DNA from 4 places in the Desulfosporosinus acidiphilus SJ4 genome. Region 3 is predicted to be linked to each of the others. Evidence: a T-box and tRNA genes for the amino acid it is inferred to sense, from the RefSeq annotation. Region 3 holds a T-box; the other regions hold tRNA genes.
What was found. The T-box of region 3 lies ahead of thrS (threonine--tRNA ligase). A T-box ahead of a tRNA ligase gene usually reads a tRNA of that ligase, here a tRNA-Thr.
Positions count from the first base shown of each region.

Region 1: it has a tRNA-Thr gene. The T-box ahead of thrS (threonine--tRNA ligase) is inferred to sense a tRNA for this amino acid. The anticodon was not compared.
Region 2: it has a tRNA-Thr gene. The T-box ahead of thrS (threonine--tRNA ligase) is inferred to sense a tRNA for this amino acid. The anticodon was not compared.
Region 4: it has a tRNA-Thr gene. The T-box ahead of thrS (threonine--tRNA ligase) is inferred to sense a tRNA for this amino acid. The anticodon was not compared.

Region 1 is NC_018068.1:3,199,007-3,202,446, forward strand. It holds gene DESACI_RS14520 (phospholipase D family nuclease) at 1-556, shown strand, start outside; gene DESACI_RS14525 (MFS transporter) at 940-2,103, shown strand; tRNA gene DESACI_RS14530 (tRNA-Thr) at 2,251-2,326, shown strand; gene DESACI_RS14535 (hypothetical protein) at 2,361-2,573, opposite strand; gene DESACI_RS14540 (hypothetical protein) at 2,766-3,038, opposite strand.
Region 2 is NC_018068.1:544,576-548,015, reverse strand. It holds gene DESACI_RS22940 (HD domain-containing phosphohydrolase) at 1-1,052, opposite strand, end outside; tRNA gene DESACI_RS02670 (tRNA-Thr) at 1,392-1,466, opposite strand; gene DESACI_RS02665 (hydrogenase small subunit) at 1,847-2,965, shown strand; gene DESACI_RS02660 (nickel-dependent hydrogenase large subunit) at 3,028-3,440, shown strand, end outside.
Region 3 is NC_018068.1:135,193-138,632, forward strand. It holds gene DESACI_RS00720 (MgtC/SapB family protein) at 1-665, shown strand, start outside; gene ytxC (putative sporulation protein YtxC) at 904-1,779, shown strand; T-box leader at 1,864-2,079, shown strand; gene thrS (threonine--tRNA ligase) at 2,329-3,440, shown strand, end outside.
Region 4 is NC_018068.1:481,971-485,410, reverse strand. It holds gene nusG (transcription termination/antitermination protein NusG) at 17-544, opposite strand; gene secE (preprotein translocase subunit SecE) at 587-808, opposite strand; gene rpmG (50S ribosomal protein L33) at 894-1,043, opposite strand; tRNA gene DESACI_RS02315 (tRNA-Thr) at 1,213-1,288, opposite strand; gene sigH (RNA polymerase sporulation sigma factor SigH) at 1,387-2,037, opposite strand; gene DESACI_RS24680 (hypothetical protein) at 2,062-2,223, shown strand; gene rlmB (23S rRNA (guanosine(2251)-2'-O)-methyltransferase RlmB) at 2,327-3,067, opposite strand; gene thyX (FAD-dependent thymidylate synthase) at 3,073-3,440, opposite strand, start outside.

The sequences.
Region 1 (3,440 bases), 1.9 Mb from region 3:
GAAGAAACTCATTATCCCCTTACTACTCTTTGTCACCCTTTCACTTTCCGGCTGTTCATCATTATCCACAACGGCCAGCGCTCAAACTTCTGCTGTTCCTCAGGTGGAATATTACTTCACCAAAGCCCAGCAGCACCCTGAAAAGGCACTTGAATCGCAAATTAACTCTGCCAAATCCACTCTTGATATCGCCATTTATAGCCTGACTAAGAAAGATATTGTGGAGTCCATTATCACAGCTAAGAAACGCGGTGTTAATGTGCGGATCATTACCGACCGCACAGAAGCTAAAACAAAAGCTCAAGGAAGCGAATTATCATTACTTAAAAGAGCCGGTATTCCAATTAAGGAAAATACTCATTCGGGATTAATGCACATGAAAGTCTCTATTATTGATAAATCAGTCCTGACTACAGGATCATATAACTATACTCAAAATGCTTCGACGGAAAATGATGAGGTACTAGTTATTATCCATGATTCCGGTATCGCGGCGAAATGGACCGATGAATTTCAGCAGATGTGGGATGATAAAAAGAATTATCAAGAGATTTAAGATCAAAAAAGAGAGCGATTAAGATTTAGCTCTCTTTTTCATACTATTTCAGTAATAGAAAGAGTAACCTTCAGTTAAATTCTGCAAGTGCTTCGGTAATATGCCGAGACCCTAGACAAGTCGAATTTTCAGTAAGTTAGGACTTATACGTACAAAGACAGTATCTTCTTCCTCTTGCACAAGTGCAACTATCGTCCTTAGCCATGACGATAAGGGGGCGAGCTTATCGTAACACTGCAACTCTTTACGCTACTCCTGCAGTATAGATTAATATTAATTATGATACTTCAAAAGGTTTTGCTAAATCTTCCATTTTTAATGAAACACAGTTTCATTATATGTTATACTTTAAAATGAATTAATTCGCTTGAGGGGGCATAAAAATGTCTGGCATAAAGTTCAAAAGAAGTCTATTAGCCGCAATCACTGTCCTTTTTTGGTTTGCCCAGTATGTCTACATACCATTTCTTACTCCCTACTTGCTTTCCCTTTCAATTACGGCAACAGTTGTGGGAATAATAGTTGGAGCATACGGAGTTACCCAACTTCTTTTAAGGATTCCTTTGGGAATCATGACGGATATTATTGGCAATCACAAAATTTTTATAATTATAGGGGCTTTCTTAGCCGGCACATCTTCCATCATGATAATACTGTTTGGTTCACCTATCATGCTGTTTGTAGCTAACGCTCTATCGGGGGCTGCCTCGTCGACATGGATTTCATTTACGTTACTTTACTCTTCGTACTATAGCAAAGAGGAAGGTACGAAGGCTATTGGCCTTATCACCTCTTTGCAAAACATTGGTATTTTAGCTGCCTTTCTACTCGGTGGTGTGTTCGAACAGTTCGGTATCCGCTCCTTGTTTATTTTAAGTTTTGTCTTTGGCATGACCGGCTTCATCCTTTCTTTTTTTATTAAACCCGAGACTGGCGGCAGAACGAATGTTACTGCCGCCAGTCTTATGAAAGTAATGAAGAATAAGAAACTATTAACGGTCTCTCTTTTGGGCGGATTTGTTTGGTTTCTAATGTTTGGAACAGTATATTCTTTTACGACCAGCACTGCAAAAGAGCTAGGGGCGACAGGGCTTCAACTTGGCGCTATTTATGTTTTATTTAGCGTAATGAATATTATAGGCGCCTATTCCGTCAGTACAGAGGCTTCGAGCAACCTTGGCGAAAAGAATAATATAGCTTTGGGTTTTGTATTACTGGCAGCGTATTGTGCAGGAGTAGCTGTTGCTCCTGATCCTATCTGGTTCTTTCCGCTCCAAATGATCGGCGGTTTTGGCGCAGGGATACTAACAGCAATTTTAATGGCCATTGCTGTCAGAGGCTTTGACGCGGATAAAAAATCCACAGCTATGGGTTTTTATCAATCGATATACTCACTCGGTATTACGTTTGGTCCCATAGTTATGGGCATTTTGGTAGATCATTCATCTAAAATTTTCTCGTTTTCATTCATGGGTATAATCGCCCTGGCTTGTTCCGTCTTCGTGTTAGCTATGTACAAGCTTAGTCCCCTATTTAGAGAAGCCTAACAGGAAACTATGTCTGCATTGAAACAATTTACGCGGAACAAGTCTCATAAATTTGCAGGCCATGGATATAATATTTAAAAATAATTTATTAAAAAGGTTGACCTTAACCGTTAGTTTTGTTAAAATAATATCTGCTTCACTTTAATTGCCGATGTAGCTCAATTGGTAGAGCAGCTGATTTGTAATCAGCAGGTTACAGGTTCGAGTCCTGCCATCGGCTCCAGCTAACAAATACAGAGCGCAAAAAGCGCTCTTTTTTATTTAATCTTTTCTTCAAATTTAGTTTTGCATTTCGGGCATTCAGTCATCTCACTGTAATAATCCCAGATGGAATGACACACTGCACATTTCTGGATAAAAGGAACAAATGGAGAAATGCTTTCTTGCAAGTCAAAATTCATATGATCTAATTCTACAGATTGTTTTTTCCTTTTATTTTTAATATCTGGTTTGCTAAATGCAATCGACACAAAACAACGTCCTTTCATTCATAATACATTATTCTTATGCTATTATATGGAGAAACCTCATACTCCGTCAATTAGCAAAGACCCTAGCTATTAGCACCATATTTCACTAATTGAGAGAAAACATACCGTTTTCCTTGCAAATCGCCTCGTTTCTCAAAATGCAATTTCCCTCTATAGAGCCGCGGAAGGAATTTAATTTAAAATAAACAACTTGTGTTCTTCCAGTATTGATTCTAACTCAAGCATATACATGCTGGTTACTTCACGATTATCCGAACTCATTTCTGCTAGTTCATTAAAGCTAATCTCATTCTGAGATCTGAATAAAGTACGCAGTATTCCTCTACTGGATAAGGGAATAAGCCAAAAAGTATTGGGCTTTTGTAAGGTCTCAAACCACGACTCAATTTTAGCTCTATTGGCGAAAATCTTAGCTAGAATCCCATTTTCTCTTGAATCAAACATAATAATCCCCCTCTTTAGGATGTTATCAGCAAACACGATAACTAATTTGTGTCAATAAGGGGTCTAAGTGATTGGTCCGCCCTCCACCTTGATTGTAATATTCTACACATACTGTCATAACCCTGCAAAACCTTCGAATATATAATGCCATTGGGGCAGCCTAATAGTAATATGAACACTATTCTCATGTATCAGTGACACTTCTTCGCGGCATAGAGGTCAGATATTAAATAAAAGGCCTCCCCATTAAGGGAGGTCTAATTCGATCTTAGAGTTGCCTTGGTGTTAATTAGGCTAGCTCTTTGAAAAAAGCCCCTCCGAATTGCTGTCCCCGGAGGGCAATAGGAGTAACATGAAAAAGACTTAAGGGAATAACCCTTAGTCGTATTATAGCATGTTAAT
Region 2 (3,440 bases), 410 kb from region 3:
GTCTCTGAATCACGCCCCTCCGCCAGGGTTGCAAGTGAAAAGACGATAGCCTTTTGTGTGTTAATCGTCTTTTTCACCACTGAAAAAGTGGTGAAGATACTCAATATGATTAAACTGAGAAAAACCACACATATAGCTCCGAACAGGTAAATGAATTTACCTAAAGTTACCTTTAACAAAGGTAATTGATGATATTCGGCAATAATAAATGGTTGGTCAGAAAAGACTTTTACCCAAGAATAATGGATCATTTCCAAATCAGTCACTGGATACCAACCCTTGTTACCTGTTAAATCATAACCTAGTCTTTGAACGTTAAGCAATCCAGTCTTCTGATCGAGGAAAATGTCAGCACCATAATCCGTTTGCAGAAACAACTGCGTGTTAGGTAAAACCTCAAATACGTTCATTAAATCGATATCGATGAACAAGACACCTTTCACAGAACGATCATCGTAGATAGGCATAGCAAGTGTCATTAATACCCGTTTTGTGGTGTTTGCCCCTTCTTTTACCGTCCCATAATAGATTGGAGAAAGTGTTTCCTGCCCTTTGTTCAAGGTAATCGCTTTTTCGAAAAGTTTCCTATGTAGTTCTTCATTGCTCATACCATCGGACCAAGTGGATTTTCGTTTCGTTGATCCTTCCACTTTTAACGTCTCAGCACCCGACAGATTTGTGACGGTCATTTGATATAATTTTTTGCTATCCGAAAAACTCGAGAGTAGTTTCTCTGCCCCACTTCGTTTTGAAGGATTGAAGTTCTCATTAAAGTAAGATTTCACATTTGGTAATGACAAAATAAAGTCTAAGTCTCTCCGAAAATCCAAAAAATATTCGCTGATATTCGTTTTGCCTGAAGCAACTTCGGCCATAGTTTTTTGACTTCTCCACTGCTCTTCCTCTTCATAGACCTGCCTCGTCCCAAAGTATAGCGATATTCCAAAGATAATTAGCAAAAGGAGAATAACTAAGAGATAGACCAAGTTTTGTCGGATTAACTTCCGTATTATAAATGAATCCTCTCCTGGCTGAGTTGAGAAACGTTTCATAGTGTTAATCCTTTCAGTTAACGTATATTACCAAAGGTTCCCATTGACAACCATAGTATAACTGTTAATTATGACTAAGTTATGAATTACTTATAAAAAAGTCTCAAAAAACTGGAATTTTATCTAAATTTAAAACACTAAAACATCTAAAATTCATTATTATTTCACAACAAATTCATACAAATTTGTAATTAGCTTCCCATCCTCTTATAATATGGGAAAGGCCAATGCTGAACCTAAAAATTTAGCTGAGAACCGGGTTGCAGTACTCGACTCTTATTTGCGCAAAAAAGCCTAAAGAAAAAACCCCGCAATCTCTTGCGGGGTCTACCTTTCCAGTGGAGCCGATGGTCGGAATCGAACCGACGACCTGCTCATTACGAGTGAGCTGCTCTACCTCTGAGCCACATCGGCATAAAAATGTTGAGTTAATTTCATTCTCATCAAGAGCAACTCATTTTTCCCAAAATTGAGCAACTCATTGCGACTTAGACAGTATAACACAAGTCGATTCGTTTGTTAAGGCTATATAAATATTTTTTAGTGATTCTCCTAATCCCCTAATTCTCCCAATTCCCCTAGTCTATTTAACTACAGAAAACCTAATTTCCGTTGTAGCAGAAGGTGCTTTATCGGTTGAATAAGGATCATCCCCACTGTTGCTGTAACAACTTGACTAAATAATAACTATTGGAATAGATGGATGATATGATAGATTGACAATTTAATTTTCATAGTATTGTACGTGTAAGCATTTCCTTTTTGGAAATAATACCCTCTCAGGGGGGTATGTCATGCTGGATCGTCGTGAGTTTATAAAACTAATCGTCAAGGGAGCTATTCTGGGTAACTTTTATAAACTTATTACCCCTCCCCTGGCTCAAGCAGTTACGGCAGGTGACGTTAAAAAGCTTCCGGTAGTAATGATTGAAACAGGTACTTGTACAGGAGACAGCATCTCCTTTGATAATATCTGGACCCCGACTTTTTCCGATATTCTTTCCAACATCCTTGATTGGCGCTACGATTGGAGCATGAATCAAGCTCAAGGGGATGCCGTTTACCAAGTTCTTCAAGATACGTATACCAAAATGCCTTACGAATACGTCCTTCTTGTCCAGGGAGCTATGATTCGCAGCGACGCCGGACATTACGACCATGTTGCCTACGAGCAGGGCAAACTCACCACCGGAATAGACCTGGTACGCCGCTTTGGCCTAAAAGCCAAATATGTCGTCGCTATAGGAAGTTGTGCTGCTTACGGGGGGCCGGTTTCCGGTTATCCCAATCCAACTCGGGCAACGGGAGTACAAAATATCCTTCCTGAGCGAAGAGTCATTAATGTCTCGGGCTGCCCTGCTCACCCGGATTGGATTATGGGTACCTTACTTCACCTAGCTCTTTATGGTGAGCCGGAGCTAGAAAAGTACGGAAGGCCAAAGATGTTTTACGGCGAAACTATTCATAATCGATGTCCGCGGAGATACTTTTATGACCAAGGAATTTTTGCCACAGAAATTGGTCAGAAAGAATGCCTTTATCGGGTGGGGTGTAAAGGACCGGTTACCTATGCCGATTGTCCGATTCGGCGCTGGAATGATCGCTATAATTGGCCCATTGGCTGCAATACTCCTTGTATCGGCTGTACGGAGCCGGGCTATCCTGATCTAATGTCCCCATTTACCGCTCACCTGCCTGATATTTCCCTGCCCGGCGGAACAAAGGTCACAACCGATTCTGTTGGCCTGGGAGTATTAGGCTTAACTACTGCAGCGATAGTTGGTCATGTTTCGGCTTCTCTTTATACGGGAAGAATACAAAGAAATATGCTGAAGTCCACTGTGCGGGGGAAACATCGATTTACCCTCAAAAAAGCAAAAACTTTTCATCGCTATCGTGTCAAAAAATCTTAATTAAGGAGTGACCGGTACTGAATAAAAAGGTCATTTTCCCTGTAACTCGCATTCACAATCCGATGTTGTTAGAGGCATGGTTAGACAATGGAGAAATCAAAGATGCCTTTATTTCCGATACCCTCTACAGAGGATTTGAACAAATTCTGATTGGCCGCTCCCCCATGGATATGCCTTATTACACTCAACGCATTTGTGGTATCTGTTCTTCCGCTCATGCCATTACAGCTGCCTTGGCCGTGGAGAAAGCCTTGGGAATGGAGGTTCCTCCTAATGGTATTTTAATCCGCAATCTAATCTTTGCCAGTGATATGATTCAGAATCATATTCGTCACCTATATTTATATGCATTGCCGGATTATTTTCGCGGTCCGGATCTTGCTCCGTTTATTCCCCATTCGGAATCCGACCTGCGTCTTTCCAAACAAGAAAATACCCTTCTCAGCGAGCATTATTTTAAAGCCTTGGAAATTTC
Region 3 (3,440 bases):
AACGAAATGATAGTCCGGCAGGATTTAGAACACATATCTTGGTGTGCATGGGTTCTGCCTTGATTATGATTATATCAATGTATGGCTTTAGTAATTTTACCTCCATTAATAAAGATCCTGCTCGTTTAGCTGCACAAGTAGTTTCAGGGATCGGCTTTTTAGGAGCAGGTACAATATTGAGGGATAAGACATCAATCAGGGGTTTAACTACTGCTGCATCCTTATGGGTTGTATCCGCTATTGGATTGGCAACTGGTGCGGGATTCTATTTTTCCTCAACTTTAACTACTTTTTTAGTTTTTATTACACTGGAACGGATTGTTGAAAACTACTTTTTTAGAAATAGTCAATCCCTTAAAGTAGTTGCCGTCAACGGAACCTGCCGGGTAAAAGAGATAAATAGAGTTATCGAATCTCATAATATAGTTCCGCAGAATATCTCCATGACGTTGCAACAAGAAGAGCAAAACAAAACAATTATCCTGTATAAATTAAGGACTCCCTTTCGAAATCTGGACATGAATCGTTTAATCGAGGACATAAACGAAATTGACGGTGTTTATTCTGCAGAACGAGCGCTGAATAACCAAAGTGATTCGATTCTGTCCGTTTTTTCACGTAAAAAGAAGTTATCAGAGAATAATAATAATAGTTTATCTCTATAATAACAGAAACTAATTAAAGAGTTCCTATGAATACAAAAGCTTTCCAGTTTTAAAATTGGAGAGCTTTTTAGTACGTTTCGAGAAGACCAAACGCCGGGGGAAAGAATAAAGGAGTTATATATTGGCAATAGTATGGAATGTCTAGGGTATCTTTCAAAAATTTATTGTTTGAAAGGGTCCAAGAGATTGGCCATTCGAAATATGGCTTCAACAAAGTCATATACTCTAGTATGGGGGGATGCCAGTGGAACATTCCGTACGGTTAGGTACACAAAAATACCATGACAATATATGTGAATGCTTACGTGAATTAGGTAAACGTGAACAGCTTCCGGTAGAGATCATTGAAAGGAAACAAGGAAGGCGTTGGCTAATCCAATGTAAGTTTCTTAATACGTCTCTTGAAGAGACTGATAATGAAGAAATGGTCCAGAAAATCCAACAATACTATCTTGCCAATGCTCTGGCAGAAACAATCTTGCTTTATTGGGAGAAGGAACAAGTACAAGGAATCATAAAGAAGAATAATTTAGTCGAGGCTAAAGATCGGGAAATTCTTAGCAAGGCTTTGGAATATTTGAACAAGGGATTGGGCCAAGACCGCGGCTATCGAGTAAACCGCAAAACGAAGTTAGTAACCCAGATCTTAAGCTGCTTGAATCAATCTCCAATTTTTGATCTTGAAGGTTTTTTGAGTTTCCGGGCACAGGAGTACAAACGTGATGTCACTAAAGCGGTAGAGTTTGCCATTGAAGAATATATCATAGAAAAGGAATATCTGGAATTTATTCAGCTTTTAAAGCATTTTGTTGATACCCAAACTCCCCAATTAGAGAAACTGCATGTGGGAATGAACTCAAAAGGCGAGTTTCATCTTTTTAACAACGAAGGGGAGGATATAACCCTTGACTATCTTGAAGATTATCAATTGGATAATTTAAATGACTTAGGCTACGAAGACCTTCTTGTCAGCGCTCTTATCGCAGTCGCGCCAAGGCAGATTACTTTGCACATTCGTAACAACAGATATAGAGATACATTGCAGACTATCCGAAGTGTTTTTGGAGAAAGAGTCCGCGATTGCAGCGGTTGTTCAATTTGTGAGGATTTTTGACAAACGAGTAAGCTTTTTGTATAATGAAACTATTATTTTGGGTATAGTATTGGTATCGGAAAATTTGATTTCTAAAGCTATATTCGTAAATCGTTGAAAGGGAAAGTACCCTGATCTTAGGTGCTAGAGAAGAAATGCCGTGGCTGCAAGCATTTCCCGCAAAGGTTCAGGTGAAGACCACCCTGGAGTGCAAGGCTGAAAGAAGTAAGCTCTGCCGTTTCCCGCGTTAAGGGTGATCGAGCGGAAGGATAAATTCCTTTCAATTGGGTGGAACCACGGGAGTAAACTCTCGTCCCTTGTTTGGGACGAGGGTTTTTTATACTATCCGAAAGTATAACCTTTGGTTGTATACTGCAAGAAGAGTTAATACGTGCGAAGACAGTGTCTTCGTCCTCTGACATAAGTGCAACTAGGCAGCCACCGGCCACGGATGGCCAAGTGTCTCTGAAGCCATGGATGGCGGGAAGAGACCACCTGCGCCTGCGGCTTGCTGCCAGCCAAGTTTTCTTTATGTACTGTCAGAAACAACAAACTTTAGGAGTGATCGTAATGATTAAGGTGACTTTGAAAGATGGTTCAATTCGTGAGGTTGAGAAGGGAACGACTCTGGCAGAATTGGCGGCCTCAATTTCACGCGGTTTGGCCAAAGCTGCTGTCGCAGGAAAAGTAAATGACAATCTTAAAGACCTTTCCTATCCGTTAATGGAGAATGCGTCCGTAGAGATTGTGACGCTGGACAGTGAAGAAGGGCTGGAAGTCCTTCGCCACTCTACTTCTCACCTGATGGCGCAAGCGGTAGAGAATTTGTTCCCTGGGACAAAGTTGGGAATAGGACCGGCCATTGCGAAGGGTTTCTATTATGACTTCGATTCTGAACATGTATTTACACCTGAGGACTTAGAGAAAATTGAGAAGGAAATGGTTAGGCTCGCCAAAGAAAACTACACTTATCAGCGCAAGGAAGTTGCGCGATCTGAGGCTTTGGATTACTTTGGCAAACTCGGAGAAAATTATAAAGTTGAGCTAATTGAAGGTCTCCCCGAGGATGCAACGATCTCAATGTATACTCAGGGGAATTTCACAGATCTTTGTGCAGGACCGCATATTCCTTCCACCTCAATTATTAAAGCATTTAAATTAATGAGCTTGGCAGGCGCTTACTGGCGCGGCAATGAGAAAAATAAGATGTTGCAGCGGATTTACGGTACAGTCTTTGCAAAAGCGGCTGATCTCGAAGACTATCTATTTAAATTAGAAGAGGCAAAGCGACGTGACCATCGCAAGCTTGGCTTGGAACTAGATCTCTTTAGCCTTCATGACGAAGGCCCTGGATTCCCCTTCTTCCATCCTAAAGGAATGGTTTTGCGCAATGCTCTTGAGGATTTCTGGAGACAAGAGCATCGTAAGCGGGGCTATCAAGAAATTAAGACCCCGATAATTTTAAATCGCTCTCTTTGGGAGCAATCCGGTCACTGGGATCACTACAAAGAAAATATGTATTTCACGAAGATTGATGACCAAGATTTTGCCGTTAAGCCCATGAACTGTCCAGGCGGCATGATCATGTACCGTACTAAATTGCGCAGCTACCGGGACTTGCCCTTACGAGTTGGGGAGCTGGGTCTCGTCCATCGCCATGAGTTGTCAGGTGCTCTTCATGG
Region 4 (3,440 bases), 350 kb from region 3:
TAGAGTAATTCCTATTTTAGTCGAGTTTTTGTACCTGTCCGAAATCTAATTCCACAGGCGTCTCTCTTCCAAACATCGATACTTCCACACGCAGCTTGCCTTTATCCGGCAGTATTTCGCGAACTACGCCAACAAAGTCTTTAAACGGTCCGGCAATAACCTGGACAGTTTGATTAACCTCGAAATCAATTTTAGCCCGCAGATCATCCATTCCCATTTGTTGGAGAATCTGAATGACCTCCTGGTCAAGGAGCGGTATCGGCTTTGTTCCTGTCCCGACGAAGCCTGTAACTCCTGGTGTGTTGCGAACAACATACCAAGAATCATCCGTCATTTCCATTTCAACAAGAACATATCCCGGATAAACCTTGCGCTTTGTCACCTTTTCTTTCCCATTCTTGAACTCAACTTCATCTTCCATAGGAACAAGAACGCGAAAGATTTTCTCCTCCATATTCATGGATTCAACGCGCTTTTCGAGATTCATCTTGACTTTATTTTCGTAACCCGAGTACGTGTGAATAACAAACCAGTCTTTCGCCATTTCTCAGGGACCTCCTCAGACACTGCCGCGGAAACTTGCAGTTTAGGGCACTAGCTTGGTTAAGGCAATACTTAAACCGCCGTCCACAACCCACATGAGAATAGAAACAATCCCCACCGCAACAAAAACAACGCCCGTATAGGCCAATAATTGTTTGCGGCTCGGCCAGTGAACTTTTTTTAATTCGCTCAGAACTCCGCGGAAATACTCTTTGGTCTTATCTGCTTGTTTCTGAGTATTGGCTGGTTTTTTCAACGCGCCCATCACTTCACATCCTTAAACGACATAGGTGTCCTCGACATTGTGACAACGCTTCCAGGCGTACAGTTTAAAACGTCACAAAAAAAAATTACTTGGTTTCTTTATGGAGAGTATGGCTTTTGCAGAACTTACAATACTTTTGGACTTCCAAACGATCAGGATTATTTTTCTTATTTTTCATCGTAGCATAGTTACGGTGCTTGCAATCCGTACACGCTAAAATAATGCCAACACGCATTCACGAACACCTCCCAGACAAACAGTAAATCCCTGCATTTATTCCATTACTCAAGTACTTTATCACAAGTTGATTTCTCTGTCAAGAAAACGACGAGTGTGTCTAAAGAAAACTCGGCTAGCGACGAAATAAAAAAGACAGCAGTGCTGCCTTTAAGCTTCAAAATAAATGGAGCCAACGATGGGACTCGAACCCGCAACCTGCTGATTACAAATCAGCTGCTCTACCAATTGAGCTACGTTGGCATTTTGGTTATCAGAGTTTCCTCTGATTGACACTTTTATAAGTTAACATCTTTTGTCGAGAAATGCAAGTATTTATTTCACCAGGAATCTATGTAAAATTATCCATCCCGGCGTTCGAGATAGCGTTCAAGTTTCCTCTTCACTCTCTGTAACGCGTTATCGATTGATTTCACATGTCTTTTTAAATCAACAGCAATTTCCTGGTAAGATTTCCCTTCTAAATAAGACATCAGCACCTTCCATTCTAAGGAACTGAGGATCTCACCCATCTTCTCTTCAATGTCGTCAAATTCCTCACGGCTGATAATCAGTTCTTCCGGATCCGTAATACGAGTCCCTGAGATAACATCAAGAAGCGTCCGGTCGGAATCTTCGTCATATATCGGCTTATTGAGAGAGACATAGGAGTTTAGTGGAATGTGTTTCTGCCTTGTAGCTGTCTTAATGGCAGTGATAATCTGGCGGGTTATACATAACTCCGCAAATGCCCTGAACGATGAGAGTTTATCGCCGCGAAAGTCTCTTATGGCCTTATAGAGTCCAATCATTCCTTCTTGAATAATATCTTCGCGATCCGCTCCTATGAGAAAATAGGAACGAGCCTTTGCCCTAACGAAGTTCTTATATTTGTTGATCAGATACTCTAGTGCAGCAGCGTCGCCTTCCTTGGCAAGCTCAACCATCTCTTCATCTACGATAATGTCGATGATTTCGCACTCTGGTAGTTCTGGTTGGGCTTGAAAAGTCAAGTTGATCCCCCCTACAATGTCGTCATGAAGAAGACGCAATCTCGCCTAGCCCTTGTCCACGGGAACATTCTCATTATACCCGACCCTGAAGAAGAGCGTCAAGGCGAAGTTTTTGTTGTTCTGTCGCATGGGCCGGATTTGAGACACGATATTGGATGTTCGGAGTCAAATATTATAAGACAGTGACTTTATCCATTAGAAGTATCATAACCAGTGATGTCCAATCTTTCAAGTCTAATTTTTACATTCTTCAAATAAGTTGCTGTCATTCAGCTTTAGCCGAACGAGTTCACTTAGAATATCTTCGTTGCCTGAGAACCTCATAAAGCACGAGAGAGCCTGCAACGCTGGCGTTTAGGGACGTAACCTTACCATTCATAGGCAAACTGACAAGCTCATCACAATTCTCCCTCAGCAAGCGGCTGATCCCCCTGCCTTCACTGCCAATGACAATAACACGCGGGCCTGTGAGATCCGCCGAAAAAACATCCTGCCCCCCGGCTTCCGCACCAGACACCCAACATCCCTTCTTCTTCAATTCCTTAATCGTTTGGACCAAGTTGCTTACACGAGCCACCAGAACATGTTCAACCGCGCCGGCCGAAGTCTTAGCAACCGTTCCGGTTAACGAAACGCTGCGGCGTTTTGGGATGATCACCCCATGGGCCCCGACGGCATCAACCGTTCTTAGCAATGCCCCTAAATTGTGTGGGTCTTCAATTTCATCCAACATTAAGATAAATGGATCTTCCCGTCGTTGTTCCGCTAAAGCAAGTATATCCTCTACTTCAGCGTACTCTGTGGCGGCAACATAAGCCAAAATACCCTGGTGGCGCTCCCGCTGCGCTTGCCGGTCGAGAACCTCTCGTGTCACAAACTGATAGGGAATATTCCGTTCTTCCAAATGAGAGATGATTTCTTGATTTCTTAGATTTTTATTTTCCGAGAGCAAAAGAACTTTATTTACAGGTTTTCCGCTCTTCAGCAGCTCAATGACCGGATTTTTGCCATAAACGATTTCATCGTTCATATTATTCACGTCTTCTTTCCTTTGAGGGTTTGTAATCTTCCGCAGCTATAGGCGCCTTGATGACATACTCCCAATGTCACACAGGTTGGTCCTGCTTCACTGAATAGATTGGGAGCCACCTCACGTACTAAGTCCAGCATCCTCTCAGCTAAACCGCGAATCTCCCATTGAGCCCTCAAACAAGTACGGTGCTCAAAAAAGTTTAATAGAGAACGTGCGTTAAAGGTAGCCATCAGGGAGGTAGTGCAGGCATTAGGCAGAACGAAGCGAGCATCCTCTGCAGGCACCATAGACTGCAAGGCCTGGTATTCTTCTTGAAGGTAGGCCATAGCCTTCTCAAAACGCTCCATAGCCTCAGGTTTTCGTTGAACGC